3 regions of the Micromonospora sp. NPDC050686 genome follow, and region 1 is predicted to be linked to each of the others. Evidence: predicted binding sites of a transcription regulator. Region 1 holds the regulator's gene; each other region holds the start of a gene.
The links. Region 1 encodes HrcA, which represses chaperone genes, less so after heat shock. Its sites were predicted from a motif close to GGTTNGCACNCTCNNNNNGAGNGTGCNAACC; they were not measured.
Positions count from the first base shown of each region.

Region 2: groL (chaperonin GroEL) is a predicted target of HrcA. The motif match lies at 6,462-6,492, and genes of this name have one in related genera.
Region 3: groES (co-chaperone GroES) is a predicted target of HrcA. The motif match lies at 2,461-2,491, and genes of this name have one in related genera.

Region 1 covers NZ_JBFAID010000044.1:31,303-41,815, forward strand. Annotated here, with positions in the region: gene AB0H57_RS24240 (PhoH family protein) at 1-951, opposite strand, end outside; gene AB0H57_RS24245 (serine hydrolase domain-containing protein) at 1,087-2,454, opposite strand; gene AB0H57_RS24250 (histidine triad nucleotide-binding protein) at 2,514-2,864, opposite strand; gene AB0H57_RS24255 (SDR family oxidoreductase) at 2,960-3,721, shown strand; gene AB0H57_RS24260 (16S rRNA (uracil(1498)-N(3))-methyltransferase) at 3,826-4,560, opposite strand; gene dnaJ (molecular chaperone DnaJ) at 4,562-5,704, opposite strand; gene hrcA (heat-inducible transcriptional repressor HrcA) at 5,782-6,804, opposite strand; gene AB0H57_RS24275 (DUF4870 domain-containing protein) at 7,045-7,617, shown strand; gene hemW (radical SAM family heme chaperone HemW) at 7,705-8,928, opposite strand; gene AB0H57_RS24285 (enoyl-CoA hydratase-related protein) at 8,948-9,730, shown strand; gene AB0H57_RS24290 (hypothetical protein) at 9,866-10,513, shown strand, end outside.
Region 2 covers NZ_JBFAID010000002.1:204,359-214,871, forward strand. Annotated here, with positions in the region: gene thrC (threonine synthase) at 1-857, shown strand, start outside; gene AB0H57_RS03125 (GNAT family N-acetyltransferase) at 1,141-2,160, shown strand; gene paaN (phenylacetic acid degradation protein PaaN) at 2,213-3,886, shown strand; gene AB0H57_RS03135 (GNAT family N-acetyltransferase) at 3,983-4,501, opposite strand; gene AB0H57_RS03140 (cold-shock protein) at 4,727-4,930, shown strand; gene AB0H57_RS03145 (hypothetical protein) at 5,064-6,413, shown strand; gene groL (chaperonin GroEL) at 6,687-8,309, shown strand; gene AB0H57_RS03155 (hypothetical protein) at 8,389-8,619, opposite strand; gene AB0H57_RS03160 (GNAT family N-acetyltransferase) at 8,707-9,630, opposite strand; partial or broken gene AB0H57_RS03165 (S8 family serine peptidase) at 9,685-10,513, opposite strand, start outside.
Region 3 covers NZ_JBFAID010000006.1:42,828-53,340, reverse strand. Annotated here, with positions in the region: gene AB0H57_RS07765 (3-oxoacyl-ACP reductase family protein) at 1-151, shown strand, start outside; gene AB0H57_RS07760 (multidrug efflux SMR transporter) at 163-480, shown strand; gene AB0H57_RS07755 (TetR/AcrR family transcriptional regulator) at 500-1,114, shown strand; gene AB0H57_RS07750 (methyltransferase domain-containing protein) at 1,111-2,370, opposite strand; gene groES (co-chaperone GroES) at 2,625-2,939, shown strand; gene groL (chaperonin GroEL) at 3,010-4,656, shown strand; gene AB0H57_RS07735 (molybdopterin-dependent oxidoreductase) at 4,784-6,397, shown strand; gene AB0H57_RS07730 (WhiB family transcriptional regulator) at 6,756-7,160, opposite strand; gene AB0H57_RS07725 (response regulator transcription factor) at 7,414-8,232, shown strand; gene AB0H57_RS07720 (DUF5319 domain-containing protein) at 8,279-8,689, opposite strand; gene guaB (IMP dehydrogenase) at 8,895-10,457, shown strand; gene AB0H57_RS07710 (GuaB3 family IMP dehydrogenase-related protein) at 10,485-10,513, shown strand, end outside.

The sequences.
Region 1 (10,513 bases):
GACGATCTCCCCGACCAGCCGGTGCCGGACCACGTCGGAGCTGGACAGCTGGGCGAAGTGCACGTCCTCGACGTTGTTCAGGATCTCCCGGACCACCCGCAGGCCGCTGGACGTCCCGCCCGGAAGGTCCACCTGGGTGACGTCACCGGTGACCACGATCTTGGAACCGAAGCCGAGCCGGGTGAGGAACATCTTCATCTGCTCGGGCGTGGTGTTCTGCGCCTCGTCCAGGATGATGAACGCGTTGTTCAGCGTACGCCCCCGCATGTACGCCAGCGGCGCCACCTCGATGGTGCCCGCGGCCATCAGTTTGGGGATGGTGTCCGGGTCGAGCATGTCGTGCAGCGCGTCGTAGAGCGGCCGCAGGTAGGGGTCGATCTTCTCGTTGAGGGTGCCGGGCAGGAAGCCCAGCCGCTCCCCCGCCTCGACCGCCGGCCGGGTGAGGATGATCCGGTCGACCTGCTTGGCCTGCAACGCCTGGACGGCCTTCGCCATCGCCAGGTAGGTCTTGCCGGTGCCGGCGGGGCCGATGCCGAAGACGATGGTGTGCGAGTCGATCGAGTCGACGTACTTCTTCTGCCCGAGGGTCTTGGGGCGGATGGTGCGGCCGCGCCGGGAGAGGATGTTGAGCGTCAGGACCTCGGCGGGCCGCTCGGCGCTGCCCTGCTCGAGCATGCCGACGGTGCGCCGCACCGCGTCAGTGGTCAGGGTCTCGCCTTTCTCGATGAGTTCGAGCAGCTCGCTGAAGAGGCGCTCGGCGAGGGCATTGTCCGCGGGCGCGCCGGTGATGGTGATCTCGTTGCCCCGCACGTGGACGTCGCTGGTGACCGAGCGTTCGATGAGGCGCAGGATCTCGTCGCCCGCGCCGAGCAGGTTCACCATGATCTTCGGGTTGGGGACCGTGATCCTGGTCTGCACCCGGGGCGGGGCGGGAGGTGGGGTGTCGGTCATAGCTCGGGCCCGACGGGCCCTGCGCCACCTGCTCTCGATCTCGGCGCCGAACCCTGCTGGCCCGGCGGACGGACGTTGCCCCCATCGTATCGGGTCAACACCCGGGGCACCTCGCCCATTTCGGCTGGTCGAAGGTCAACTACCGGAGCGGAAGTCGTACCCGTCGAAGGTCTCCTGGTGGCGGGTGAAGCGGTAGGTCGCCCAGTGCATCCGGACCACCACGCCGCGCTCGTCGCGGGTCAGCCGCAGCAGCTCGCCGACCTCCCGGCCGGCGACGGTCCGGAACACGTCAGGCCGGTCCGGCAGCGGCGCGAACACCGCCGGCGGCTTGCCGGCCGGGTCGTCGGCGCCGCGGGCCCGCAGCGTCCCGTCGTACCAGGAGAAGACGTACTCGAAACCCTCGCCCCACCAGCGGCCCAGCGTCCCGCGCAGGTGCGCCGGGGCGGGCGGGCCGGGCCGCCACGGCTCGATCTCCGCCGGGTCGTGCTCGGCCGCGGCGGCCAGCAGCCGGTGCGGCAGGTCGAAGACCTCCGCGGCGGTGCCCGAGGAGGCGAGCACCGCGGCGCCCATCGCGCCCGCCGTGCCCTCGCCGCCCCGCCGGCCGTAGACGGCGGCCAGGAAGCCGGGCATCGCCCCGTCGTGCCCGACGTGCATGACCCGGCCTTCCTGCGGCACCAGGATCAACCCGAGCCCGAAGCCGCCGCCCCAGGAGGTCTCGTCGGTCACGGTCAGCGGCCAGCGCATCTCGTCGAGGGTGGCCGGGGCGAGCACCGCGCCGGCCGGGTCGAGCGCCGCCGGGTCGGCCAGGAACGCCGCCCACCGGGCCATGTCGGGGGCGGTGCTCCAGAGCTGCGCGGCGGGCGCGATCGCGCCGAAGTCGGTCGGTTGCTCCGGGTGGGCCTCGTCGGAGTACGCGTCGACCAGGAAGCCGGTCGCCGCCCGCTCACCCGGCACCGGGCCGGTGCCGGTCAACCCGAGCGGGGCCAGCACCCGGTCGGCCAGCACCTCCGCCCAGGTACCGCCGCGCAGCCGGGCGACCAGCTCGCCGAGCAGCGCCAGCCCCAGGTTCGAGTAGTGGTAGCGCCGGGCCGGGGGCAGTACCCGCTCGGCCCGGGCCAGGTCGGCGAGGAGTTCGGCGACACCGGGGGCGCGCAGGCTGTCCCACACGTCGCCGTACGGCTCGCGTTGCAGGCCAGAGGTGTGCGAGAGCAGCCGGCGTACGGTGGCGTCCCCGTGCGCCGGGAGGTCCAGGTGCCGCCCGATCGGGTCGTCCAGGTCGAGCAGTCCGTCGTCCCGGCACTGCAGGACCAGCACCGAGGTGAAGGTCTTGGTCACCGACCCGATCCGGAACACGGTGTCCGCGTCCAGCGGGGTGTCGTTGCCGGTGCCGCCCACCGCGCAGGCCCAGAGCGGGCGGTCGGCCCGGTGCAGGGCGGCCGCGAGGGCGGGTACCCGGGCGTCGGCCTGCACCCGCCGCACGATCCGTTCGTACCGTTCGTTCACCCGTGCAGTGTAAGGAGGGGCCTGTTGTTAACAGACGTCTGTTAACAACAGGCTTTTCCTTACCTGCAGAGCATCGGGCCGAGCGGGGCGCCACCGAGCAGGTGCGCGTGGACGTGGAAGACCTCCTGGCCGCCGTGCGGCCCGGTGTTGAACATCAGCCGGAAGCCGTCGGCGTCCAGCCCCTCCTCCTCGGCCACCGCCGCCGCGGTGACCAGCACCTCGCCAGCGAGGCCCGGGTCGTCCAGGGCGAGCGTCGCCACGTCGGCGTAGTGCTCCTTCGGGATGACCAGCACGTGGGTGGGCGCCTTGGGGTCGATGTCCCGGAAGGCGACGGTGCGGTCGGTCTCCCGCACGATGGTGGCCGGGATCTCCCCGGCGGCGATCCGGCAGAACAGGCAGTCGGTTCCCATCCGGGCAGTGTAAGGAAGGGGCCCCGCCTAACGCCTGGGGTGGAGGAAGGGGCCCCCCGCTCAACACCGGTTGCCGCTGCGGCAGGATGGCGGCCATGGCGGGACGGGCGGTATTGGTGACGGGGGCCTCACGCGGCATCGGCCGGGCGGTGGCACGGGCGTTCGCGGCGGACGGGGACCGGGTGGCGATCCACCACCGGGACTCGGCGGAGCTGGCCGAGGCGCTGCGGGCCGAGCTGCCCGGCGACGGACATGTGGTGGTCCGCGCCGACCTGGCCGACCCGGACGGCGTACGCGCCATGGTCGACGCGGCGGCACAGGCCCTGGGCGGGCTGGACGTTCTGGTCAACAACGCCGGGGTGTACGGCCCGCGAGACCTGCCGCACCCGGTCTTCGGCGCCACGTACGAGCAGTGGCGCGAGCAGTGGCGGCTGGTCGTGGAGACCAACCTGACCGGGGCCGCCAACGTCACCTGGTGCGCCGCCCAGCACATGCGCGAACGGGGCGGGCGGATCGTCAACGTCTCCTCTCGGGGCGCCTTCCGGGGCGAGCCGGAGCAGCCCGCGTACGGGGCCAGCAAGGCGGGCCTGAACGCGCTGGGCCAGTCGCTGGCGCTCGCGCTGGCGCCGTACGGCATCGCCGTGGCGACGGTCGCGCCGGGTTTCGTCGAGACGGACATGACCACCACCCACCTGGCTGGCGAGCGGGGTGCCGCGATCCGCGCCCAGTCCCCGTTCAACCGGGTGGCCCGCCCCGAGGAGATCGCCGCCGCCGTGCACTGGCTGGCCAGCCCCGAGGCCGAATGGGCCTCCGGCACCATCGTCGACCTCAACGGCGCCTCCTACCTGCGCACCTGACCCCGCCTCCCCGCGCTCCGCCCTGCGCGATGATCAAGGAGTTTGCGTCCGGATCCGGCGCGGAAGCCGACGCAAACCCCTTGGTCAACGAGAGGCCGGCAGGGTTACCAGCGGCCGAGGCGGGTGGCGAGGACGGCCAGGGCGGCCACTCCGGCGGTGGAGGTGCGCAGGACCGTGGGGCCGAGGCGGACCGGGCGGGCGCCGGCCTCGCGGAAGGCGGACAGCTCGGCCGGGGCGATCCCGCCCTCGGGGCCGACCACCAGCACGATCTCCCCGGTCCCGGGCAGCTCGGCGGTGCTCAGGCGCTCCTCGGCCTCCTCGTGCAGCACGAAGGCGGCACCCGCCCCGGCCAGTCGGCGGGTCACGGTGGTGCTCGACTCGTCCGGCGCACCGGCCACCACCGGCAGCCACGCCCGTCGGGCCTGCTTGGCCGCCTCCCGGGCGGTGGCGGCCCACTTCTCCCGGGCCCGTACGCCCCGGTCGCCCCGCCACTGCGCCACCGAGCGGGACGCCGCCCAGGGCACGATCTCGTCCACCCCGACCTCGGTCATCGCCTGCACGGCCAACTCGCCCCGGTCACCCTTGGCGATGCCCTGCACCACCACGAGCCGGGGTACGGGCGCGTCGACATACCCCCGGGAGGTGACCCGCGCGTCGAGCGTGCCCCGGCCGACGGCGGTGACCTCGGCGGCCGCCGTGCCGCCCCGGCCGTCGGCGAGCACGAGTTCCTCGCCGACCCGCAGCCGCTGGACGGTGGCCGCGTGGCGCCCCTCCGGGCCGTCCAGGGTCAGCGTGTCGCCGGTGGGCAGCGCCTCGACCAGGAACAGCGGCGCCGACACCTCAGGCGTGCCCGTTGAACGCGTCGCGCATCCGGGAGAAGAAGCCGCCCTGCTTGGTCAGCTCGGCGACCTCCTCGCCCCGGGTCTTGGCGAAGTCGCGCAGCATCCGCTCCTGGTCGGCGTCGAGCTTGGTCGGGGTCCGCACGTCCAGGTGGACGTAGAGGTCACCCCGGCCGGTGCCGCGCAGGTGCGGTACGCCCCGGGCGCGCAGCCGCAGCGTGCTGCCCGGCTGGGTGCCGGGCTTGACGTCGACGGTCTCCTCGCTGTCCAGCGTCTTGATGGTCAGCCGGGTGCCGAGCGCGGCGGCGGTCATCGGCACCGTCACCCGGCAGTGCAGGTCGTCGCCCTTGCGGGAGTACACGTCGTGCGGCCGCTCGTGGATCTCCACGTAGAGGTCGCCGGCGGTGCCGCCGCCCGGGCCGACCTCGCCCTGCTGGGCCAGCCGGATCCGCATGCCGTCCTCGACGCCGGCCGGGATCTTCACGGTCAGCGACCGGCGGGTCCGCACCCGGCCATCGCCCGCGCAGGTCGGGCAGGGGTGCGGGACGGTGGTGCCGTAGCCCTGGCAGACGGTGCACGGCCGGGCGGAGACCACCTGGCCGAGGAAGGTGCGCTGCACCGACTGCACCTCGCCCCGGCCGCCGCACGCCTCGCAGGTGGCCAGGTGGGTGCCGGCCGCGGTGCCGGCGCCCGAGCAGGTGGTGCAGAGCACCGCGGTGTCGACGGTGATCGGCGCCTCGACGCCGAACGCGGTCTCGTTGAGGTCCAGCTCCAGACGCAGGATGGCGTCGGCGCCCGGCCGGGTACGCGGGCGGGGGCCGCGCGCGCCGCCGGCCGCCCCGCCGAAGAAGGCGTCCATGATGTCCTGGAAGCCGACGAACGGGCCGGCGCCACCGGGACCGCCGGCGCCACCGCCCCCGCCGCCCGGGGCGAGCGGGTCGCCGCCCAGGTCGACAATCTGCCGTTTCCGGTCGTCCGAGAGGACCTCGTACGCGGCGTTGATGTCCTTGAACTTCTCCTGTGCCTCCGGGTCCGGATTGACGTCCGGGTGGTACTGCCGCGCCAGCTTGCGGTAGGCGCGCTTGATCTCGTCGTCGGAGGCCTCCCGGCTCACGCCGAGAATGCCGTAGTAGTCCCTGGCCACTGCGTTCCGTGTCCTCATGTTCGTGTCGCGTTGCGCGGTCGTCGGCCGGCGCCGCCCACCGGCCCGGCGTCGGTGGATCAGTTCTGGGCCAGCAGCTCGCCCACGTAGCGTGCCACGGCCCGCACCGTGGCGATGGTGCCGGGGTAGTCCATCCGGGTCGGCCCCAACACGCCGAGCCCGCCGAGCGCCGTCGCCCCCGGGCCGTATCCGGTGCTGACCACCGAGGCGGCCCGCAGGTTGTCGATCTCGTTCTCGTCGCCGATCAGCACCCGGGTGGTGGTCGACTCTGCCTCGCCGATGAGCTTGAGCATCACCACCTCCTCCTCCAGCGCCTCGAGGATGGGGCGCAGGGAGCCCTGGAAGTCGAGCAGGCCACCCCGGGTGAGGTTGGCGGTGCCGGCCAGCGCGATGCGCTCCTCGTGCCGCTCCACCAGGGTCTCCAGCAGCACCGTGGAGAGGGTGGTCATGGCGCCGCGCAGCTGCGGGGTGGCCTCGTCGACCAGGGCCTGGACCAGCGGCGGGGTGTCGGCCAGGCGGCTGCCGCAGAGTTTCTCGTTGACCAGCCGGCGCAGGTCGGTGACGTCCTCGGGAGAGATCGGCCCGGGCAGCTCGACCAGCCGCTGCTCGACCCGGCCGGTGTCGGCGATCATGACCACCATCAGCCGGGTGGTGGAGATCGGCACCAGCTCCAGGTGGCGCACCTTCGACCGGGCCAGGCTCGGGTACTGCACCACGGCGACCTGCCGGGTGAGCTGGGCCAGCAGGCGTACGGTGCGGTGCACCACGTCGTCCAGGTCGACCGCGCCGACCAGGAAGCGCTCGATCGCCCGGCGCTCGGCCGGGCTGAGCGGCTTGACCCGGGAGAGCCGGTCGACGAAGAGCCGGTAGCCGCGGTCGGTGGGCACCCGGCCGGCGCTGGTGTGCGGCTGCCGGATGTAGCCCTCCTCCTCCAGCACCGCCATGTCGTTGCGCACGGTGGCCGGGGAGACGCCCAGTTGGTGCCGTTCGACCAGGGACTTGCTGCCCACCGGCTCCTGCGTCGCGACGTAGTCCTCGACGATCGCGCGCAGCACGGCGAGCTTGCGGTCGTCGAGACCCATCTCCCACCTCCTGCCGGATCCACCCGGTGCACGCCCCACGCCGGGCGAGCGTCTGGCACTCGACTGTAGCGAGTGCCAGTCTACGTCGGCGTACCCGTCCGCGCGATGATCAACGACGGACCGCCGGTCCGTCCGGGCCCCGGCGGGCCGGCCGTCGGCGCGGAGAGTGACCGAACGTCGCCGTCCGGACACCGGTGTCGCTCTGGTGCGCCCTTGCCGGCAACACCTACCGTGACGTCCATGACTGAACCACCTCGCCCTCCGGGATCGGGTGAACCCGGCCCGCAGCCGGAACCGATCCCACCGTCGGCTCCCTTCGGCCCCTCTTCGGCCAACGAGCCCACCGCACCACTGTCCGGCGCGCCGGACCCCGGCGGCTATCCCCCACCCGGCGGCCAGCCCCCACCGGGCGGCTACCCCCCGCCAGGCGGCGGCTACCCGGCCGGCGGGTACGGCGCGCCGGCCGGCTACGCCAGCAACGAGGACAAGACCTGGGCCCTGGTGGCGCACTTCGGTGGCGCCGTCGGCGCGCTGATCAGCTTCGGGCCGCTGGGCTTCGTCGCCCCGCTGATCGCCTACCTGGTGCAGGGGCAGAAGTCCCCGGCGGCGCGGGCGCACGCCCTGGCCGCGCTGAACTTCCAGCTGCTCTGGTCGGCGATCGCCTTCGTGCTGCTCTTCGTCAGCTGGTGCCTGCTCTTCCTGCCCAGCGTCGCCGTCGTGCTGATCCAGATCGTGCTGGGCATCATCGCCGGCATGAGGGCCAACGAGGGCAACCTGTACCGCTACCCGATGTCGGCCAGCTTCATCAAGTGACGCCCGCCCGGCCGGCCACCCGCCGGCCGGGTTCCGGCGCCCCACCGGTCGACGCGGCCGGTGGGCGTCGGCGGCCGGGCGCACCGGTCAGGGCAGCAGGTCGCGCACCACGGCGTCGGCCAGCAGCCGGCCGCGCAGGGTGAGCACCGCCTGGCCGGCCGCGTACCGGTCGGGGACCAGCAGGCCGCCGGCCAGGGCCCGCTCGGCCCCAGCCCGGCCGGCCGCGTCCAGCGCCCGCAGCGGCAGGCCGGACGCGAGCCGCAGGCGCAGCATCACGTCCTCCATGTGCGCCTCGTCCCGGGTGAGCAGCTCCCGGGCCAGGCCCGGGGACTCCCCGGCGGCGAGCCGCTTCGCGTACGCGGTGGGGTGTTTGACGTTCCACCAGCGCACCCCGCCGACGTGGCTGTGCGCCCCCGGGCCGAGGCCCCACCAGTCGGCGCCGGTCCAGTAGAGCAGGTTGTGCCGGCACCGGCCCGCCTCGGTGCGGGCCCAGTTGGAGACCTCGTACCAGGAGAAACCGGCCGCGCCTAGGGCGGCCTCCGCGGCCAGGTAGCGGTCCGCGGCCACGTCGTCGGAGGGGTACGGCAGCTCGCCGCGCCGCATCCGGGCGGCCAGCCGGGTGCCGTCCTCGACGATCAGGGCGTACGCGCTGACGTGGTCCACCCCGGCGGCGACCACCTGCGCCAGCGAGGCGGCGAAGTCGTCGCCGCTCTCCCCCGGCGTGCCGTAGATCAGGTCCAGGTTGACGTGGTCGAACCCGGCGTCGCGGGCCTCGGCCGCGGCGGTGGTGGCCCGGCCGGCGCTGTGCCGCCGGTCGAGGATCGCCAGCACTCCCGGCGCGGCGGACTGCATGCCCAGCGAGATCCGGGTGTAGCCGGCCGCCCGCAGCGTCTTCAGCGACTGCGGGGTGACCGATTCCGGGTTGGCCTCGGTGGTCACCTCGGCGTCGGCGGCCAGCCCCCAGGTGCGGTCGATGCCGGCCAGGATCCGGGCCAGGTCGTCGGCGGGCAGCAGGGTCGGGGTGCCGCCGCCGACGAAGACCGTGTCCACCCGGGGCGGCGGCGAGTCGCCCAGCACCCGGGCGGCCAGCGCCAGCTCGGCCAGCACGGTGTCCGCGTACGTCTCCCGGCTCGCCCCGCCACCCAGCTCGGCCGCCGTGTACGTGTTGAAGTCGCAGTAGCCGCAGCGGCTGGCGCAGAAGGGCACGTGGACGTAGACGCCGAAGCCGCGCGCGCCCACCGCAGCGGTGGCGGTGGCGGGCAGCGAGCCGTCCGCGGGGACGGGATCACCTTCTGGAAGAGCGCCGGGCATGGCCACTAGTGTGCCCGGCATGACCTCCTCCGACGCGCTCGTGCGGGTCTCCACGGCCCGTGGGGTGACCACCCTCACCCTGGACAGCCCGCACAACCGCAACGCGCTCTCCACCCCGCTGATGACCGAACTGCTGGACGGGCTGGCCGCCGCGGTCGCCGACGACACGGTCCGGGTGATCGTGCTGGACCACACCGGCCCGGTCTTCTGCTCGGGCGCGGACCTGAAGGAGACCGCCGCCGCGTACGCCAGCGGCTCGGTGCCCGCCGGAAAGCTGGGCGACGTGCTGGCCGCGGTCTGGGAGTGCCCGAAGCCGGTGGTGGCCCGGGTGGCCGGGCCGGCGCGGGCCGGCGGGCTGGGCCTGATCGCGGCGGCCGACCTGGCGATCTGCGCCGAGGCGGCCACCTTCGCCTTCACCGAGGTCCGGATCGGGGTCATCCCGGCGGTCATCTCCGCCACCGTGCTGCCCCGCCTCCAGCCCCGGGCCGCCGCCGAGCTCTACCTCACCGGCGACACCTTCGACGGCCGCCGGGCCGCCGAGGTCGGCCTGGTCACCGCCGCCGTGCCGGCCGCCGAGCTGGACCAGGCGGTGGCGCGCTGCTGCGCGTCGCTGGTGCGGGGCGCGCCGACGGCGCTGGCCGGGGCCAAGGAGCTGCTGCGCCGGCCGGCCGCCACCGACCTGCGCGCCGAGATCGCCGAGCTGGCCGCCCGCTCCACCGGCTACTTCCTGTCCGAGGAGGGCCGGGAGGGGGTGGCGGCCTTCCGGGAGAAGCGGCCGGCCGCCTGGGTGCCGGTCGACTGACCCGGTTTCCGGCCGCCGGGTGGGGGAACCCCGACACACTGTGCAGCCGGTGCGACACGGAACGGAGGCCAACCGGTCGGACGACCCGCACGCCGGGTTCCGGAACGTACTCTTGTCGGACTGTCGGAACGGGAGGTGCGGGTGCGAACTCGGGCAGTCGTGGCAGGTGGAGTGGTCTTCGTTCTCGTCGCCGTGGTCGGAGTCTGGTTCCTCGCCCGGCAGGTGGGCGACAAGCTGCGCCTCCCGGTGGCCGACCGGTCCTGCGTGGTGCAGGCCGACGGCCGGGTCGTGCTCGACGGCGACCAGATGGCCAACGCCGCCACCATCGCCGCGATCGGCATCCAGCGCCAACTGCCCGAGCGGGCCGTGGTGGTCGCGCTGGCCACCGCGTTCCAGGAGTCCGGGCTGCGCAACCTGGCCGGCGGTGACCGGGACTCGGTGGGCCTGTTCCAGCAGCGGCCGAGCCAGGGCTGGGGCAGCCCGGCGGAGATCCGTGACCCGAGGTACGCGGCCAACAAGTTCTACGCCGCCCTGGCCAAGGTGCGCGGCTGGGAGCGGATGCGGGTCACCGACGCGGCGCAGAAGGTGCAGCGGTCGGCGTTCCCGGAGGCGTACCAGAAGTGGTCGGACGAGTCGGCGGTGCTGACCCGGGCGCTGCTCGGCGACGCGACCGGCGCGGTGGCCTGCGCGGTCGGCCCGTACCCGACGATGCGCGGGCAGGCGGCGACGCTGGCGCTGACCAAGGGGCTGACCCTCGACTGGGGGTTGAGCAGCGCCGCCGCC
Region 2 (10,513 bases), on a different contig from region 1:
CCTGCGCCTCCACCGGCAACCTGGCCAACTCGGTGGCCGCGCACGCCGCCCGGGCCGGGGCGCCGTCGGTGGTGTTCATCCCCGGCGACCTGGAGCAGGGCAAGGTGGTCACCACCGCCGTCTACGGCGGCGAGCTGGTCGCCGTCGACGGCTCGTACGACGACGTGAACCGGCTCTGCGGCGAGCTGGTGGAGACCGACGAGTTCGAGGACACCGCCTTCGTCAACGTCAACGTCCGGCCGTACTACGCGGAGGGTTCCAAGACGCTCGGCTACGAGGTGGCCGAGCAGCTCGGCTGGCGGATCCCCGCCCAGGTGGTGATCCCGATGGCCTCCGGCGAGCTGCTCACCAAGATCGACAAGGCGTTCACCGAGCTGGTCGAGATCGGCCTGGTGGAGGCCCCGGCCGGTGGCTGGAAGGTCTTCGGCGCTCAGTCCGCCGGCTGCAACCCGATCGCCACCGCGCTGCATTCCGGCACCGACACGATCACCCCGGTCCGGCCCACCGGCCTCGCCAAGTCGCTCAACATCGGCGACCCGGCGGCCGGCCTCTACGCGCTGGAGGCGGTCCGCCGCACCGGCGGCTGGATGGAGTACGCCGACGACGACGAGATCCGCGCCGGGATCCGGCTGCTGGCCCGGACCACCGGCGTGTTCGCCGAGACCGCCGGCGGGGTCACCGTCGCGGTGCTGCGCAAGCTGGTCGAGTCCGGCCGGCTCGACCCGACCGCCGAGACCGTGGTGTTCAACACCGGCGAGGGCCTGAAGACCATCGACGCCGTCGCCGCCCAGGTCGGCCCCACCCACCGCATCAAGCCCTCCCTCCGCGCCGCCCGCGACAGCGGCCTCCTCACCTGACCCCGGCCCGAGTGGGCTGGGTGGATCGCCCGGCTGGGGGATGGGGTCGTACGCATCAGTAAGCGGTCATTCGCCCTCGGTGGGGGAAAACCGCCGCCGAGGACTTGACGGCAGGATTCGGACGGCGGAAGATGCTCCGTGCGGGAGGGCGTTTCGCCGGAGACTTTTCAAGTTCTTACGACCCAACGCCGGAGGCGTTGTGCGATCGTCCCTCCCGACCAGCCTCCGATCGGGCCAGCGAAATTCGCTGGCCCGATCGCCTTCTCCGGGGCAGGCTCCCGCCATGGCCCTCACTGTCACGCCGTTCGACGCCACCGATTCGGCCGCGATCGACGCGGCGTACCGGATCGGCGTGGCCGCCCACGCCGCCGACCTGCCGGACTTCCCGCCGTTCTGCCGGCGCCGCTTCGACGCCTCGCTGACCCACCCGTTACCGGGCAACGCGCCCCGCTGGGCGCTGGCCCTGCGCGACGGCGCCCCGGCCGGCTACCTGGCGCTGGACCTGCCGCAGTTGGAGAACACCGGCAACGCCACCGCCGACCTGGTCGTCCACCCCGACCACCGGCGGCGCGGGGTCGGTCGGGCGCTGCACGAGCACAGCCTGCGGGTGCTCCGCGAGCAGGGCCGCAAGCGGTTGGTCGCGGTCACCTTCGGCACGCTGCCCGGCGGCGTCGAGCGCTCCCCGGCCGGCGGCGCCTTCGCCGCGGCGACGGGCGCCCGGCCCGCGCTGGCCGAGGTACGCCGCCGGCTGGACGTCACCCGGCTCGATCAGCGCTCGCTCGACGCGCTGGCCGCCGACGCCCGCGCGCACGCCGCCGGCTACCGGCTGGTGGCCTGGCGGGGCGACACCCCGGAGGAGTACGCCGAGGACGTCGCCTTTCTCGACGGCCGGTTGATGGCCGACGCGCCGACGGGCGACCTGGTACTGGAGGCGGAGCAGGTCGACGTGGACCGGCTGCGGGCCACCGAGCGGGCGCTGGCCGCCCGGGGCCGGCGGCGCTACCACCAGGCGGCGGTGCACGAGGCGACCGGCCGGCTGGCCGCCTGGACGCTGATCGACCGGGGCCCGAACGCCGACTGGCACGCGTTCCAGCAGATCACCATCGTCGACCCGGCGCACCGCGGGCACCGGCTCGGCCTGCTCGTCAAGATCGAGAACCTGCGGCACGTGCTCGGCCACGAACCGGCGCTGCGCGTCGTCGACACCTGGAACGCGGCGGAGAACTCGCACATGGTGGCGATCAACGAGCGGCTGGGCTTCCGCCCGGTGGACGCCTGGACGGACTGGCAGTTGACCATCTGATCTGTGACACGGCCCTACTGATCCTGGGCCATCCTGTTGCATGATGGCGGGCATGACGGAGACCCCGCACCCCCTGTACGACAGGCACGCCGACACCCTCAGCCGGGCGCTTACCGCCATCTCGGAGCGCGGGTACTGGTCCGCCTACCCGGAATCGCCCAGCCCTCGGGTGTACGGCGAGACCGCCGCCGCCGACGGCAAGGCCGCCTTCGAGGCGTACCTGGACGCCGACTTCCCGCTGGACCAGCCCACCGACGGCGAGCGGGTCGCCACCGAGGCGAGCCCGTTCGGCGTCGAGCTGAACGTCCGCTACCCGCACGCCACCGCCGACCAGTTGGTCGGGGCCGCCACCGCCGCGCTGCCGGCCTGGCGGGACGCCGGCCCGCAGGCCCGGGCCGGGGTCTGCCTGGAGATCCTCGACCGGCTGCACCGGAACATCTTCGAGCTGGCCAACGCGGTGCAGTTCACCAGCGGCCAGGCCTTCGTGATGGCCTTCCAGGCCGGCGGCGCGCACGCGCTGGACCGGGCGCTGGAGGCGGTCGCCTACGCGTACGCCGAGATGACCCGGCACCCGGGGACGGCCGGCTGGGAGAAGGCCGCCGGCAAGGGCGACCCACTGCGGATGACCAAGACGTTCCACGTGGTGCCGCGCGGGTTGGCCCTGGTCATCGGCTGCAACACCTTCCCGACCTGGAACTCGTACCCCGGGCTCTTCGCCTCGCTGGTCACCGGCAACCCGGTGGTGATCAAGCCGCACCCGCGCGCGGTGCTGCCGCTGGCGATCACCGTGAAGTACGCCCGGCAGGTGCTCGCCGAGGCCGGCTTCGACCCGAACCTGGTGCAGCTCGCGCCCGAGGCCGCCGGCGAGAAGCTCGCCTCCACCCTGGCGCTGCACCCGGCCGTGAAGATCGTCGACTTCACCGGCTCCACGGAGTACGGCGACTGGCTGGAGGCCAACGCCCGGCAGGCCGCCGTCTACACGGAGAAGGCGGGCCTGAACACGGTGGTGGTCGACTCCACCGACGACTTCGCCGGGATGTGCCGCAACTTGGGCTTCACCCTCACCCTGTACAGCGGCCAGATGTGCACCACCTCGCAGAATTTCCTGATCCCCCGGGACGGCATCGACACCGACCAGGGGCACAAGAGCTTCGACGAGGTGGCCGCCGGGATCGCCGCGGCGGTCGGCAAGCTCACCGCCGACCCGGCCCGGGGCGTCGAGCTGACCGGCGCGATCGTCAACGACGGCGTGCTGGAACGGCTCGACGAGGTGACCAAGGTCGGCGAGCCGGTGCTGGAGTCGCGGGCCGTCGAACACCCGGCGTTCCCCGGCGCGGTGGTGCGTACGCCGGCCATCGTGAAGCTGGACGCCGGCGACACCGCGACCTACTCCCGGGAGTGGTTCGGGCCGATCTCGTTCGCCATCGCCACCGACTCCACCGAGCACAGCCTCCGGGTCCTGCGCGACACGGTGGGGGAGAAGGGCGCGCTGACCGCGGGCGTCTACTCGACCGACGAGGCGGTGCTGGACGCGGCCGAGGCGGCGGCGATCGACGCCGGCGTGCACCTGTCCTGCAACCTGACCGGCGGCGTGTTCGTCAACCAGTCGGCGGCGTTCTCGGACTTCCACGGCTCGGGCGCCAACCCGGCGGCGAACTCCGCCCTCACCGACGGCGCGTACGTCGCCAACCGCTTCCGCATCGTCCAGAGCCGCCGCCCCGCCTGAGGTGCGAGGAGGGGCCCTGCTTGACGCATTCTGTACAGGCGGGGCCCCCGCCTAACACCCGAGCCGCCAGCGGGCCGCCGTCAGGCAAGTGGAGTGTCAGGCAGCTCGGCGCATCTGGAGCTCGCGGAGGGCGGGCACGGTGGGGTGGGGGACCCGGACGCCGGTGTCCTCGAAGCCGAGCCGCCGGTACGCGCGCACCGCGCGGTCGTTGCTGACCACCACCTCCAACATCAGCTCCGGCCGTCCGCTGGCCCGGGACCAGTCGGCGACCGCCTCGACGAGGTCGCCGAGCAGGCCGCTGCCCCGGCGCGCGGGCGTGACGTAGACGGCGTACACCACGGTGAGCCCGGGTTCCGCCGGGGCGGCGACCCCGCCGGCGTGCCCGACCAGCCGGCCGCCCGGGTCGGCGACGAACTGCGCCGTCCCGGCCCCGGTCGACACCGCGGCGATCCGCGACCGGTACGCCTCGTGCGGCCGCCCGGCGGCCTCCGCCAGGGTCTCCAGGAAGGCCAGCGGGGCGTCGGCCAGCATCTCCAGCCGGAGTGCCCGCATCCGGGCGGCGTCCTCCGGCCGCACCCGGCGGACGACGACCGGCTCGGCGGGAACGTGCATCATGCCGCATGCATACCGCAGCGGAACCGCCGGTCGTGGGACGGGGGGAGAGACGGTCCTTTCCGCCCGTTTTGTGGTCGTGCGCCGCCGTCACGCCTCGTGTAGCGTGCGATTTCGGTCACCGGTTCAGCGACCGTCGATGATCGCGGAAACGGTGGTCCCCCGGGTGCCGGCCCCGACCGGTGTCCCGAGGGTTGTGGAACGCCGCGCAGAGTGAGGAAGTGCACCGTGGCACAGGGCACCGTGAAGTGGTTCAACTCCGAAAAGGGCTACGGCTTCATCGCCGTCGACGGCGGGCAGGACGTCTTCGTCCACTTCTCCGCGATCGAGATGGACGGTTACAAGGCGCTCGACGACGGCCAGCGGGTCGAGTTCGAGATCGCCCAGGGGCAGAAGGGTCCGCAGGCCGAGCGGGTCCGCGTCATCGCCTGACCGGAGTACGGTCCGGCGCCACGACCGGTGCCGGCGGACCACCCGCACGGTGCCGGCCGGACGGGGCTGCGCAACCGGGCCCGGACCAGGGAAGATCATGAGCCGTTCCAGCCCTTGTCGCTGAGGAGGCTCCATGTCCGACCAGCCCGTACCGGGACCGGCCCCCGGCGAACCGGACAGGTCCGGTCAGCCGGACGCCGGGGAGCCGGGCCGGGCCGGTTCGGTCGACCCGACGGCGTCCCTGCCGGTCGACCCGACGGCGTCCCTGCCGGTCGACCCGACCGCCCCGCCGCCCGGCCCGGTCACGCCGCCCGGCCCGGTCACCCCGCAACCGGGCCAGGCCGGCCCGTCACCCGAAGCCGCCGCGTCGCATTCCGGGCCGGCCACGCCCTGGGGCGGGTCGGTTCCGCCCGGCGGTCACCCGCCGCCCGCCGACCCCTACGGCGGCCAGCCGCCGCACGTCCCGCCGCCCGCCGACCCCTACGGCGGCCAGCCGCCGTACGGCGCGTACGGCACGCCGGCCGGCCCGTACGGCGGTTACCCGCCGGCGATGCCGCCGGTCGGCTACCCGCCCGCCGGCCCGTACGGTGGCTACCCGCCGTATCCGCCCGGGCCGCCGTACGGTGCCGGCTGGAATCCGCAGGACCCGCTGGTCAACCCGCCGTACGCCGGCCTGGGCGGCTGGTGGAACCGGGGCGTCGCGGCGATCGGCCGCAGCTGGCGGTTGCTGGTGCCGCTGATGCTGGTGACCCAGGCGCTGCCGGCGTTCGCGCTGTCGTTGCTCTCCGTGCTCCTCACCCCGGCGGGGAACCTGCCCACCACGCCCGGCGCCGACGCCGAGCCGCCCCAGCTGCCGCCCGGCTTCTTCACCGACCTCGCCGTCTACGGCGGCTCGATCGGCCTGGGGGCGCTGCTCTTCGGCCTGGTGCAGGCGGTCGGCTGGGCCGGGGCCACCTGGGTGGTCACCCGGCAGGCGCTGGGCGAGCAGGTGACGCTGGGTGCCGCGCTGCGCTACGGCGGGCGTCGGGCGCTCGGCCTCTGGGGCTGGTACCTGCTGGTCGGGCTGCTGGTGGCGGTCGGCTTCTGCTTCTGCGTCCTGCCCGGCGTCTACCTGGCCTTCGCGTTGAGCCTGAGCATCCCGGTCTATCTCTACGAGCGGCAGAACCCGATCGGCCGGGCGTTCCGGATCTTCCACGACCGGGTGGGCATGGTGCTCGGCCGGATCTGCCTGCTGGTTGTCGTGATCATCATCGGCGGCATGGTCACCGGCGTCCTGGAGAACCTCGCCATGGCCCCGTTCCTGGCCGACCCGTTCGGCTCGGTCGGTTCGATCGTCGGGGTGGTCCTGGTGCTGCTGGTCTCGGCCGTGCTGTCCGTCCCGGTCTCGCTGGTCCAGCAGGTCGGACTGGTGGTGACCTACGCCGAGCAGCGGGCGCAGGAAGGGCCGGTGGACACTGCGCGGTTGGCCGGTGAACTTGGCTGACCGGTAGCCATCGTGCTTGCACTCGGCTAGGGAGAGTGCTAAACAAGTCATTGGCACTCGCGTATGGTGAGTGCCAATGGTCGGGACGGTGGGGCCACGGTCGCGCCGGCGTTGGAGACGCCGGTGGGGCACATGGCCGGTCGTCGCGGGCTATCCGGCCCGGCCGAAGGACGTCGTCGTCGCCAGGTGGCGACGTCCCAAGGTGCGTACACCAGGCGGCCCATCCGGCGACACATCCGGGTGGCCCGTGAGTGTCCAGGAGGACAACGCCGTATGGCCAAGATGATCGCGTTCGACGAAGAGGCGCGCCGCGGCCTCGAGCGGGGCATGAACCAGCTCGCCGACGCCGTGAAGGTGACCCTCGGCCCGAAGGGCCGCAACGTCGTGCTCGAAAAGAAGTGGGGTGCCCCCACCATCACCAACGATGGTGTGAGCATCGCCAAGGAGATCGAGCTCGAGGACCCGTACGAGAAGATCGGCGCTGAGCTGGTCAAGGAGGTCGCCAAGAAGACCGACGACGTGGCCGGTGACGGCACGACGACGGCGACCGTCCTGGCCCAGGCCCTGGTCCGTGAGGGCCTGCGCAACGTGGCCGCCGGTGCCAACCCGATGGCCCTGAAGCGGGGCATCGAGGCCGCCGTGGCCAGCGTCTCGGAGGAGCTGCTCAAGCTCGCCAAGGACGTGGAGACCAAGGAGCAGATCGCCTCCACCGCCTCCATCTCCGCCGGTGACAACACCGTCGGCGAGATCATCGCCGAGGCGATGGACAAGGTCGGCAAGGAAGGCGTCATCACCGTCGAGGAGAGCAACACCTTCGGCCTCGAGCTCGAGCTCACCGAGGGCATGCGCTTCGACAAGGGCTACATCTCCGCCTACTTCATGACCGACCCGGAGCGTATGGAGGCCGTCTTCGACGACCCGTACCTCCTGATCGTCAACAGCAAGATCTCGTCGGTGAAGGACCTGCTCCCGATCCTGGAGAAGGTCATGCAGTCGGGCAAGCCGCTGCTGATCATCTCGGAGGACATCGAGGGTGAGGCCCTGGCGACCCTGGTCGTCAACAAGGTCCGGGGCACCTTCAAGTCGGTCGCCGTCAAGGCGCCGGGCTTCGGTGACCGCCGCAAGGCCATGCTCGCCGACATCGCCATCCTCACCGGTGGCCAGGTCATCAGCGAGGAGGTCGGCCTCAAGCTGGACGCCGTCGACCTCGGCATGCTGGGCCGTGCCCGCAAGGTCGTGGTGACCAAGGACGAGACCACCATCGTCGACGGTGCCGGCGACGCCGAGCAGATCCAGGGCCGGGTCAACCAGATCCGGGCCGAGATCGACAAGAGCGACTCCGACTACGACCGCGAGAAGCTGCAGGAGCGCCTGGCCAAGCTGGCCGGCGGTGTTGCGGTGATCAAGGTCGGCGCGGCCACCGAGGTCGAGCTGAAGGAGCGCAAGCACCGCATCGAGGACGCCGTCCGCAACGCGAAGGCCGCCGTCGAGGAGGGCATCGTCCCGGGTGGTGGCGTCGCGCTGGTGCAGGCCGGCAAGACCGCCTTCGACAAGCTGGACCTGACCGGCGACGAGGCGACCGGCGCGCAGATCGTCAAGATCGCGCTGGACGCCCCGCTGCGGCAGATCGCCGTCAACGCCGGCCTCGAGGGTGGCGTCGTCGTCGAGCGGGTCCGCAACATCGACCCGGGTCACGGCCTCAACGCCGCGACCGGCGAGTACGTCGACCTGCTGGCCGCGGGCATCATCGACCCGGCCAAGGTGACCCGGTCGGCGCTGCAGAACGCGGCGTCGATCGCCGCGCTGTTCCTCACCACCGAGGCCGTCGTCGCGGACAAGCCGGAGAAGACCCCGGCCGCCCCGGCTGGTCCGGGTGGCGGGGACATGGACTTCTGAGTCCAGCCCCAGCAAGACGCCGAAAGGGCGGGCCGCGTCAGCGGTCCGCCCTTTCGCGTGCCTGGGGCGGGGCCCCGGGTCAGCCGGGCAGCGGGCGCTGGTTGCGCCGCTTCTGCGCGCCGCCGTACGGGGCCCGGATCCGGACCGGCTCGTCCACCGCGAGCGGCTCGTCCTCGGCGCCGGCCAGCTCGGCCAGTTGCTCGGCGTCGCCGTCGCCGCGCCGCTCGGACGGTAGTCCGGCGGGCGGCTCGCCGATCTCGGGCCAGCCGGGCGGCCGTTCCTCGTCGGTCTGTCCGTCTTCCGTGGCCATCGCCGCCTCCTCCTGACAAGCACGGTAGGCGGCGTCGATGCCCGGCATCGGGGAACGGCGCTATGCGGGGTTATGCGCTTTTGGTCGTCATTGCCCGATCGGCTTGCGGTACAGCCAGAAGACCCGCTCGATCCGGGCCCCGGCGGCGCCCGAATAGAACGGCACCGGCCCCACCCAGCCGATCTGCGCCGACCGCAGCCCGGCGGCCCACTGGTCACGCAGGCACCGGCGCAGCAACACCCCGCCGATACCCATGCCCTCCGCCGCCGGGGCGGTGCCCATCGGCCCGAACCAGCCGGGCCGGGACGACCCGTACGCGGCGAAGCCCAGCAGGACGCCGTCGCGCTCGGCGAGGTGCGCTCCCGCGTCCGGCCGCCCCACCGACCCGGTCAGTTCGCCGTCCCACGCGCCGCCGAAGACCTCGCGCGCGAACGCCGCCAGCGCCGGCACGTCGGCCGGCTCGGCCCGGCGTACCGTGACGCCCCGCTCGGCCAGCCGGCGTTCCGCGGCGTCCGTCGGGCGCACCGCGGCGGAGCCGTCCGCCAGGTCCGCGGTCATGTTCCAGGCCGTACGGTCCTGGGTGTGGCCGAGCGCCAGCGCGGCGCAGATCGCCGGCGTGTAGCGCACGTCGATGCCCGGCCAGGCGTAGAACGGCGGGTTTCCGGCCAGCAGCAGTTCGGTCGCGCCCAGCGCGGCGAGTCGCCGTTCCGCCTCGGCCAGCAGCGCCCGCCCGACGCCCCGGCGGCGCTCCTCCGGCGCCACCGCGACCAGGTCGACGTGGCCGAGCCGCGGATCCCGCTGCGACACCGACCCGACCAGCACCCCGACCAGGTCCCGTCCGTGGATCGCGCCCAGCAGCACGACCGGCCGGTGCGCCGCCGCCCGCCGGGTCAGCGTCTCCAGGATGCTCGGTGCGTCGGCCGCGTCCTCGGCCAGGTCGAGTGCTCGCCGGCAGAGGTCGACGACCGCTGGTTCCGGTGCTGACCCCAGGTCAATGATCTCCACGCTCATGGTGGCCGACCGTAGCCTCCGGTAGCGTCGTCGATGAGTGGTGGTCGGCGCGGCTCACCCGGCGCGGGCCGCGCGCACGGCCGCGTACGCGTCGACCAGGCCGGCGCCCGCGACGTCCGCCGGCCCGCCGCAGGTGTCGGTCGCGGCGGGCGGCGGCGTGACCGGGGTGGCGGTGTCGCGCAGGATGGCCGTCGTCCGGGGCAGGTCACCCACCAGTGCCGGGTTGGCCGACCACATCAGCGCGACCACCCCGGCGACCTGTGGCGTGGCCATCGAGGTGCCGTCCATGGCGGCGTACCCGCCGCCCGGCATCGCGGAGACCACCTCGGCCCCCGGGGCGACCAGGTCCGGCTTGGCCTCGCCGGCCGGCGTCGGGCCGCGGCTGGAGAAGTCCGGTGACCCGGCGCTGCCGGTCGACCGCCCCCACGGTCAGCACGTCGGCGTACGGCGCGGGCGGGTCGGCGACCGTGCCGCAGCCCGGCCCGGAGTTGCCGGCGGCGGCGACGACCATGATCCCCGCCGCGTCCAGCGCCGCGGTGGCCGGCCGGAGCGCGCCGGAGTCGCAGCCCTCGACCGGTGGGCAGCCCCAGGAGTTGGTGAGGACGTCGGGCGCCCGCTGCGGCCGGCCGTCGGTGAACGGGTCGCCGCCGGCCGGGAAGGGCGCCAGCATGAACTGGAGGCAGTCCAGGTAGTAGGCCGGGTTGCCCAGGTTGCGGTCCAGATTGACGCAGCCGACCCAGCTCGCGCCGGGTGCCACCCCGATGCCGTCGCGGCCGACCGCGCTGCCCGCCGTGTGCGTGCCGTGCCCGCCCCGGTCGGCCGGCCGCCGGGAGTGCGTCCACGGGTCGTACCAGGAGTCGTCGCCGCCCCGGAAGCCGGCGGC
Region 3 (10,513 bases), on a different contig from region 1:
CGAGAGCGCCGACGTCGAGCGGGGATACATCGCACTGGGCCGGTACGCCGAGCCCGACGAGATCGCCGCCACCGTCGCGCACCTCGCCGGACCCGGTGGGCGCTACATCACCGGCGCCTCGATCGCCGTCGACGGCGGCTTCGCGGCCTGAAGGGGGCAACCATGACCTGGCTGCTGCTGGTTGTCGCCGGCCTGCTGGAGATCGTGTGGGCGCTGGCGCTCAAGCACACCGACGGCTTCACCCGACTGTGGCCGAGCCTGCTCGCCGGCTCGACGGCGCTGCTGAGCTTCGTCCTGCTGTCGCTGGCGCTCAGGGACCTGCCCGTCGGCACGGCGTACGGCGTCTGGGTCGGCATCGGCGCCGTCGGGGTGACGCTGGCCGGTATCCTCGCCTTCGGTGAAAGCGCCACCCCACAACGACTGATCTTCATCGCGCTCGTCGCCGTCGGGATCATCGGCCTGAAGGCCTCGGGGGGCTGACGGCGGAAGGGCGGTGCTGGTGGGTAAACGGGGTCGCCCCCGCACCTTCGACCGGACCGTCGCGCTGCATCGGGCGATGGACGTCTTCTGGCAGCGCGGGTACGAGGGCGCCAGCATGACCGACCTCACCGGCGCGATGGGCATCGCCTCACCCAGCCTCTACGCGGCCTTCGGCAGCAAGGAGAAGCTCTTCCGGGAAGCGGTGTCGCTGTACAACGAGGTGGAGGGGCGCGTCCCGCAGCAGGTGCTGCGCGACGCGCCCACCGCCCGCGAAGGGATCGCGGGGTGGTTGCGGCACCACGCGCGGGCCTACCTCGATCCGGCCCGCCCCACCGGCTGTCTGGTGGCGCTGGCCGCCACCACGATCAGCGCGGAGAACGAGCCGGTGCGCCAATTCGTCGCCGAGTGCCGCCAGGCCGACGTCGCCGACATCAAACGTCGGCTCGACCGCGGTGTCGAGTCCGGCGACGTGCCCGCCAGCACCGACACGGCAGCCGTGGCCGAGTACTTCTACGCGGTATCGCTCGGCATGGCCGTCCGCGCCCGCGACGGCGTATCGGGCCGGACGTTGCACGCGATCGCCGAGGCCGCGCTCGTTGCCTGGGACCAGGTGCTGGACGCGGCACGCGACTAGGGTCGCCGGCCGTGCTCGCCGGTCACCGGCCGGCAGATCAGCGCGGTGGGTGCGCCGGCCACCCGGGTGAGGACCAGGGTGGCGGCCAGGTCGCCGGTCAGCCTCAGGTCCCGGCGGAGCCGCTCCGGCTCCAGCGCCGACCCGCGCTTGAGGATCTCCAGCCGTCCGATTCGTCGCTCCCGCAGCAAGGCCCGCAGCCGCTTCAGCGAGAACGGCCGCACGTCGGTCACCTCCAGGCAGCGCGCGTACGGGGTCGCCGTGGCGCTGTCCGCGTACAGGTAGGCGATGGCCGGGTCGGCCAGGGTGGCGTCCAGTTCCCCGGCCAGCTCGGCGACCAGGTGGGCGCGGACCACCGCCGGGCCCGGGTCGTACAGGAAGCGGCGGACGGGGCCGACCGGCGCCTCGGCGGTGCCCGGGCCGGTCAGTTGCGCGGCACCCGGGTGACAGGCGGGGGCCCCGCCGCTACCAAATGCGTTAACAGGGGGCCCCGCCTTACCACTAAGCAGGGTGGCGCGGCGGGGGACCTCGGCCAGCCGGCCGCACCAGAGGGCCGCCTCCACCAGGTCGCCGTCCACGCTGACCCACTCCGCCTCGGCGCCGGCCGGGATCAGCGCGTGGTCGAGCCCCGGGGCCACCTTGACCACGGTCCGCGGCACCCGCTCGGCGAGCGCCGTGACGAAGTCCCACGGCGGGGAGTACGCGTTCGGGTCGAAGATCCTCCGCCCGGTGCCCGCCCTGCGCCGTGCCGGGTCGCAGAACACTCCGTCGACCGTGGAGACGTCGAACGCCGTGGCGTCGCCGCACTCGACGGTGAACAGGTCGGCCACTCCGGCCGCCTCGGCGTTGGCGGCGGCCATCGCGGCGGTCAGCGGGTCGGCCTCCACCCCGTACACCCGGATGCCGGCGCGGGCGGCGGCGAGCGCGTCCGCGCCGAGGCCGCAGCCCAGGTCGGCCAGGGTGCGTACCCCGGCGGCCCGCAGCCGGGCGGCCCGCCGGTCGGCGACCACCCGGCGGGTGGCCTGCTCCAGGCCGGCCCGGGTGAGGAACATCGCCCCCGCCCCGGGCCCGAACTTGCCGGCCGCCCGGCGGCGCAGCTCGGCCTGGGTGAGCGCGGCGGCGGCCAGCCCGGCCGGCACGCCGGCGGAGCGGAGCGCGGCCGCCGCGGTCAGCGGGTCGCCGCCGGCCACTTCGGTCGCCGCGGCGAGCGCGGCCGACCCCTCGGCGGTACGCAGGGCAGCGAGCTGATCCAGATCCACCCGTCCATTCTCCGACCCGGTGACGGAGGCGACACGGCGGCTCGGCGTTGGCACTCTCCTTGACGGAGTGCTAGCCGAGGAATAACCTGCGATTAGCACTCTCACCCTGAGGGTGCCAACGCCCGGGCCTCGCGTCCGGGGGTTGAACGCCAGGCGGACCGGCACCCGCGACGACGGCCCCGCCCGGTGGCATGTGGCAGATTGACGCTGGTCGGCATGCCGGCCAGCAACGAAACCAAGTACCCCAGGAGGGTATGCCCGTGACTACCGCGACCAAGGTTGCGATCAAGCCGCTCGAGGACCGCATCGTGGTCCAGGCGAACGAGGCCGAGACCACCACCGCCTCGGGCATCGTGATCCCCGACACCGCCAAGGAGAAGCCGCAGGAGGGCACCGTGCTCGCCGTCGGCCCGGGCCGCGTCGACGACAAGGGCAACCGCGTGCCGATCGACGTCAAGGTCGGCGACACCGTCCTCTACTCGAAGTACGGCGGCACCGAGGTCAAGTACGCCGGCGAGGAGTACCTGGTGCTCTCCGCCCGCGACGTCCTCGCGGTCATCGAGAAGTAAGCAACCGATCAGTGACGCTGCCCCGGTCCGGCTCGCCGGGCCGGGGCAACGTCGCTTCGAAGGGATACTGATGGCGAAGATCCTGAGCTTCTCGGACGACGCCCGGCACCTGCTGGAGCACGGTGTCAACGCCCTCGCGAACGCGGTCAAGGTCACTCTCGGCCCGCGCGGGCGCAACGTCGTCCTGGACAAGAAGTTTGGTGCGCCCACGATCACCAACGACGGCGTGACGATCGCCAAGGAGATCGAGCTCACCAACCCGTACGAGAACCTCGGCGCGCAGCTAGTCAAGGAGGTGGCGACCAAGACCAACGACGTCGCCGGCGACGGGACCACCACTGCCACCGTGCTGGCCCAGGCCATGGTGCGGGAGGGCCTGCGCAACGTGGCCGCCGGCGCCAACCCGACCGGCCTGAAGCGGGGCATCGACGCGGCGGCCACCAAGGTCTCCGAGGCGCTGCTCGGCAAGGCCGTTGACGTCTCCGGCAAGGAGTCGATCGCGCACGTCGCGACCATCTCCGCGCAGGACGCCACCATCGGCGAGCTGATCGCCGAGGCGATGGAGCGGGTCGGCCGCGACGGTGTCATCACCGTCGAGGAGGGCTCCGCGCTCAGCACCGAGCTGGAGGTGACCGAGGGCCTCCAGTTCGACAAGGGCTTCATCTCGCCGAACTTCGTCACCGACGTGGAGTCGCAGGAGTCGGTCCTGGAGGACCCGTACATCCTGATCACCACGCAGAAGATCTCGGCGATCGAGGAGCTGCTGCCGCTGCTGGAGAAGGTACTCCAGAACAGCAAGCCGCTGCTGATCATCGCCGAGGACGTCGAGGGCCAGGCGCTGTCGACCCTGGTGGTCAACTCGCTGCGCAAGACCCTGAAGGTCTGCGCGGTCAAGGCCCCGGGCTTCGGCGACCGGCGCAAGGCGATGCTCCAGGACATGGCGATCCAGACCGGCGCCGAGCTGGTCGCGCCGGAGCTGGGCTACAAGCTCGACCAGGTCGGCCTTGAGGTGCTCGGCACCGCTCGGCGGGTCGTGGTCGACAAGGAGAACACCACCATCATCGACGGTGGCGGTCAGTCCGCCGAGGTCGCCGACCGGGTCGCGCAGATCCGCAAGGAGATCGAGGCGTCGGACTCCGAGTGGGACCGGGAGAAGCTGGCCGAGCGGCTGGCCAAGCTCTCCGGCGGCGTCGCGGTCATCAAGGCGGGCGCGGCCACCGAGGTCGAGATGAAGGAGCGCAAGCACCGCATCGAGGACGCCATCGCCGCGACCAAGGCCGCGGTCGAGGAGGGTACGGTCCCGGGCGGCGGCGCCGCCCTGGCCCAGATCCTGCCGGTGCTCGACGACGACCTCGGCTTCACCGGTGACGAGAAGGTCGGCGTCTCGATCGTGCGCAAGGCGCTGGTCGAGCCGCTGCGCTGGATCGCCCAGAACGCCGGCCACGACGGCTACGTGGTGGTGCAGAAGGTCGTCGCCCAGGAGTGGGGCAACGGCCTCGACGCCGCCGTCGGCGAGTACGTCGACCTGGTCAAGTCCGGCATCATCGACCCGGTGAAGGTGACCCGCAACGCGGTCACCAACGCCGCCTCGATCGCCGGTCTGCTGCTCACCACCGAGAGCCTGGTGGTCGAGAAGCCGGCCGAGCCGGAGCCGGCCGCCGCCGGTGGGCACGGCCACGGCCACGGGCACAGCCACCAGCACGGCCCGGGCTTCTGACCCGAGCCGTACGCCGGTCAGGGCGCACCGCCTCCGTGGCGGTGTGCCCTGTCGCGTTCCCGGGGCCGGATTACGGAACGCTGACGTGGTTGGCGCATCCCGCCCCGGGGCGACGACACTGGACGCCATGAGCCCTCTTCCGCGCCGGGACGCGGCGCTGGCCGGGGTCGCCGCCGCGGCGGTGGCGATCGGTGCCGCCGAGCCGGTGGCGGTCCTCACCGGCCCCCGGTCCGCGCCGGTGATCGCGGTCGGCGGGCTGGTCGTCGACGTCGTCCCCGAGCCGCTCAAGCAGTTCGCCATCGGGCTCTTCGGCCGGTACGACAAGATCGCGCTGCTGGCCGGGACGGCGCTGCTGCTGGCCGCGTTCGCCGCGCTGCTGGGGGTGCTGGCGGCCCGGCGGCTGTGGATCGGGCTGGCCGGGGTCGCGGCCTTCGCCGCCCTCGGGGTGGCCGCCGCGCTGACCCGGCCCGGCGCCGACCTGTTCGACGCCCTGCCCTCGCTGGTCGGGGCGGGCCTGGGTGCCGGCACGCTCTGGCTGTTGCTGGCCGGCCCGCTGCGACCGGACCTGTGGCCGTGGACGCCACCGGAGCCGGCCGCGTCAACCGGGCCTTCCGCGCCGGGGGCGCCGGGTGGCGAGCCGGCCGGCCGCCCGCCGGGCCGGGCGGAGGTCGACCCGGACGGGCGGCGGCGGTTCCTGGCCGGGGTGGGCTGGCTGACCGGTTCGGCCGTGGCGGTCGGCCTCGGCGGGCACTGGCTGGCCGGGCTGCGCGGGGTGTCCTCGGCCCGGCGGGCGGTGACCCTGCCGGTCCCGGCCTCGCCGGCGCCGCCGGTGCCGGCGGGCGCGGACCTGTCGCTGGCCCAGCTCGCCCCTTGGACCACGCCGAACAGCGGGTTCTACCGGATCGACACCGCGCTGGTGGTGCCGCAGGTGGACCCGGAGACCTGGCGGCTGCGGATCCACGGCCGGGTGCGCAACCCGATCGAGCTGAGCTTCGCCGACCTGCTCGCCCGGCCGCTGGTCGAGCGGTACGTCACGCTGGCCTGCGTCTCCAACGAGGTGGGCGGCGACCTGATCGGCAACGCGCGCTGGTTGGGCGTACCGATCAGGGAGCTGCTGGACGAGGCGCAGCCGGAGGAGGGCGCCGACCAGGTGGTGGGCCGTTCGGTCGACGGCTGGACCTGCGGCACCCCGACCGCGGTGCTGCGCGACGGGCGGGACGCGCTGCTCGCGGTCGGCATGAACGGCGAGCCGCTGCCGGTGGAGCACGGCTTCCCGGTGCGGATGGTGGTGCCGGGGCTGTACGGGTACGTCTCGGCCTGCAAGTGGGTGACCGAGCTGGAGCTGACCAGCTTCGCCGACTTCGACGCGTACTGGGTGCCGCGGGGCTGGTCGGCGCAGGGGCCGATCAAGACGCAGGCGCGGATCGACACCCCCCGGCGGGGCAACCGGCTCACCGCCGGCCCGGTCACCGTCGCCGGGGTGGCCTGGGCCCAGCACCGGGGCATCCGCCGGGTCGAGGTACGCGTCGACGACGGCCCCTGGCAGGAGGCGACCCTCGCCCCGACCGCCTCGGTGGACACCTGGGTGCAGTGGTCCTGGCGGTGGCCGGCCACCCCGGGGGACCACACCCTCCAGGTCCGGGCCACCGACGCCGCCGGCGACACCCAGACCGACCAGCGTCGCCCGGTCGCCCCGGACGGCGCCACCGGCTGGCACACCGTGCCCGTCACCGTCCGGTAGCGGGCGGAGCGGCCCGACGGGCGGATCGGGCGCGGCGGGCGGGAGCGGGCGGGGATCCACGCCGGCCGGCCGGTGTCCCGGTCACGCCCAGTAGTCAGCGGCTGAGCAGCGTCTCTCCCGAGCGTGATACCTGAGAGGCATCAAAATGCCTCTCAGGTATCACGCTCGCGGGTGCGCCATTCGCCCGGCGGCGCGGCGGTGGGCTCGTACCGGGCGGGGGTGGGGCCCCGCCCGGTGCGGTGGGCGGCGGGGTGGGCGCGCGGACCGGCGGGCGGCATTGCGGCACGAGCCCCACGTAGACACCGGCGCCGCGCCCCGGGCGGGGGCACGGCGCCGGTGGAGAAGCTGGGCGTCGGGGTCAGGCGACCTTGCGCTGATCCGGGACGGTCTTGCGCTGGTCCGGGACGGTCGACTTGTGCGGCGAGCCGAGCCGCGCCTCCAGCCGGGCGACGTCGACCCGGGTCTGCCGGCGGTCGGCCAGGTCCTCCCAGCCGAGCGCCAGCAGCCGCAGCCGCTCGGCCTCGCTGAACCCGCCCCACACGCCGTACGGCTCGCGCACGGCCAGGGCGTGGGCGGCGCACTCGGCGCGTACCGGGCAGGCCCGGCACACCGACTTGGCGCCCGACTCGCGGCGCAGCCGCGACGAACCCCGCTCGCCGTCCGGGTGGAAGAACTGGGCGCTGTCGCGGCCCCGGCAGGCGCCGAGCCGCTGCCAGTCCCAGAGGTCGACGATAGGTCCGGGCAGTCTGCGTACGTTGGACATCAGCACCCCTCCTCCCGCGCGGCACCGCGGAGATCTTTGTGAACCGACCCGGGCGGCGGACCGCGCAGGCACACCGTTTCCGGCCTGGCAGGTCGGTACCCTGCCGATCCGCACCTCACACTTCTGTGATCCAAAAGGTTTGGACAGTCCGTGGCATATGCCCCATCTGTCGGAAAAGTTCGGAGGATTGCCCGGAACCTCCTCCCGGAGCGATGCCCTCGTGTTGTGCTCTGTGGCGGAGAGGAGAGCTACTGTGCGTACGGTTCTCGTGTGCGTTCGGACACCGGTCGCGGCCCAGCATCTGACCTCCGCGGCGGCCCGGCTGGGGCTGTCCGCGGTGATCCGTACGGCCGTCTCCGATCCCGAGGTGATGCTGCGGCTGGCTGAGCGTCCGACCGATGTGGTGCTCGCCGACACGGCACTCACCCGACCGGACAGCGCCGGCTTCGTACGCCGGGTCCTGGCCCGGGCCCCGCAGGCCGCGGTGCTGCTCTTCGGAACCGAGGAGTCGGAGGCCGCGGCGGCGACCATGAGCGCGGGTGCCCGCGGCCTGATCCAGGGCGCCGACCACGATCTGACCACCGCGGTGGCCAAGGCGCTCCTGCTGCTGCTGTCCGCGCCCGGCCGGCCGGCCCGGCCCCGGGTGACCGACCCGGCGCGGGACATCGCCGCGGTGGGCGGGCCAGCCCGCTCCGGGACGCCCGGCCGGACCCCCGGCAAGCCCGGGCCGGCCTGGTCGGGCGGGGCCGCCGAGGCGACCGGGAGCAGCCCGGCGATGGTGCCGGTGCAGCGCGGGGACGACGAGGTCGACCCCGCCGAGGAGGCGAACGGCGACGCGGGCGCCGCGCAGCGCCGGACGGCGACCGACCGCTCCTCGGTCGGGCTGACCGAGCGAGAACTCCAGGTGCTGCTCGGCATGGCCGAGGGCAAGAGCAATGCCGAGATCGGCCGGGAGCTCTTCGTCTCGGAGGACACCGTCAAGACCCACGCCCGGCGGCTGTTCCGCAAGCTCGGCGCCCGCGACCGGGCGCACGCGGTGGCCGCCGGCTTCCGCGCCGGCCTGGTCGCCTGAGCACTGGCCGGCCCGGGTCGCGTCCCGCCGGCACCCCGCGAGCGGCTCAGCGCGCCGGGGGGGCCTCCTCGTCGGTGCCCTCGGTCAGGGTGTCGTGCACCCCGTCCGCGTAGCCCCGGGCGTAGTCCCAGGTCACGTAGTGGTCCGGATCGGGGTCGTAGGCCGGTTCGTGCACCCGGGGCCGGCCGGAGCTGAGCAGGTGGCGCAGGTTGCCGCGGAGCAGGTCCCAGTCGAAGTAGTGCGGCTCGCGGCAGTCCTCGCACTCGATCACCAGCCCGCGCACCCCGATCGGCGCCAGCAGGGCCTGGTAGATCTCCAGGTCGGCCAGGTCCTCCAGCACGTCCTGGCGCTCGACGTCGGTCAGCGGATCGAGCTCGGCGTCGTCGCCCGGGCCGTGCAGACCCGCCGCCGGGTCGGCGGGGTCACCGTTGAACGGGTCCATGGGCTCGTCGTGCACCCCTTCACCGTAGTCCCAACCCGCGGGCCAAGTCCGCCCCGGCCGGCGGGAACGCGCGCTCCGCCCGGCCCGGCCCGGCCCGCCACCGGCGGAGGGCCCCCGGCCCGGTGAGTACGATGAAGCCACGCGCCGTGACCCCGGCGTGCGCCGGTGCCCGCGCGCGCCGCCTCGCTGAAGCCCGTTCGAGCAGCTCAGGGGAGCAATCGTGGAAAATTCGCCCAGCATCGACCTGCCAGCCGGCACCGACCCCGGTGAGCTGGGCGGCCACCTGCCGGAGCTGCCGGCTGGCTCGGCGCGGGTGGTGCCGCTCGGGCTGACCTTCGACGACGTGCTGCTCCAGCCCGGCGAGTCGGACGTGGTGCCGAGCCGGGTGAACACCCGGACGAAGCTCACCCGCAACGTCGAGCTGACCATCCCGCTGCTGTCCAGCGCGATGGACACCGTCACCGAGGCGCGGATGGCGATCGCCATGGCCCGCCAGGGCGGCATCGGCGTGCTGCACCGCAACCTCTCCATGGAGGACCAGGCGCTCCAGGTCGACCTGGTGAAGCGCTCCGAGTCCGGCATGATCACCAACCCGGTGACCGCCAGCCCGGACGACACGCTGAGCGACGTTGACGCGCTCTGCGGCCGGTACCGGATCTCCGGCGTGCCGGTGGTGGACGCCGAGGGGCAGCTCGTCGGCATCGTCACCAACCGGGACATGCGCTTCGTCTCCGACCCGGCCACGCCGGTGCGGGACATCATGACCCGGGCGCCGCTGGTGACCGCGCCGGTCGGGGTGAGCAAGGACGAGGCCCTCGAGCTGCTGCGCCGGCACAAGGTGGAGAAGCTGCCGATCGTCGACGGCTCCGGCAAGCTGCGCGGGCTGATCACCGTCAAGGACTTCACCAAGAGCGAGCAGTACCCGGAGGCCACCAAGGACGACGCGGGCCGGCTGCGGGTGGCGGCGGCGATCGGCGTCGGCGAGGACTCGTACAAGCGGGCCCGGGCACTGGTCGACGCGGGCGTCGACGTCCTCATCGTGGACACCGCCCATGGCCACCAGCGGGCCGTGCTGGAGATGGTCGCCCGGCTCAAGAAGGACGTCACCATCGACATCGTCGGTGGCAACGTGGCCACCTACGCCGGCGCGAAGGCCCTGGTCGACGCCGGTGCCGACGGGGTGAAGGTCGGCGTGGGACCGGGCGCCATCTGCACCACCCGGATCGTGGCCGGCGTCGGCGTGCCGCAGATCACCGCGATCATGGAGGCCGCCCGGGCGGCCCGGCCGGCGGGGGTGCCGGTGATCGGTGACGGCGGCATCCAATACTCCGGCGACATCGCCAAGGCCCTGGTCGCCGGCGCCGACACCGTGATGCTCGGCAGCCTGCTGGCCGGCTGCGAGGAGAGCCCCGGCGAGCTGATCTTCGTCAACGGCAAGCAGTTCAAGGCGTACCGCGGGATGGGTTCGCTCGGCGCGATGCAGTCCCGCGGGCAGGCCAAGTCGTACTCCAAGGACCGCTACTTCCAGCAGGACGTGACCAGCGACGAGAAGCTGGTCCCGGAGGGCGTCGAGGGCCAGGTGCCGTACCGTGGGCCGCTGTCCCGGGTGGCCCACCAGCTGGTCGGCGGCCTGCGGCTGGCGATGGGGTACGCGGGCGCGGAGAACATTCCCGACCTGCACCAGCGCGGCCAGCTCATCCGGATCACCGCGGCCGGGCTCAAGGAGAGCCACCCGCACGACATCCAGATGACCGTCGAGGCGCCCAACTACCACACCCGCTGACCATCACCCCAACCACCTGGAGTCCCCATGCGTGACGTGGTCGAGATCGGGCTGGG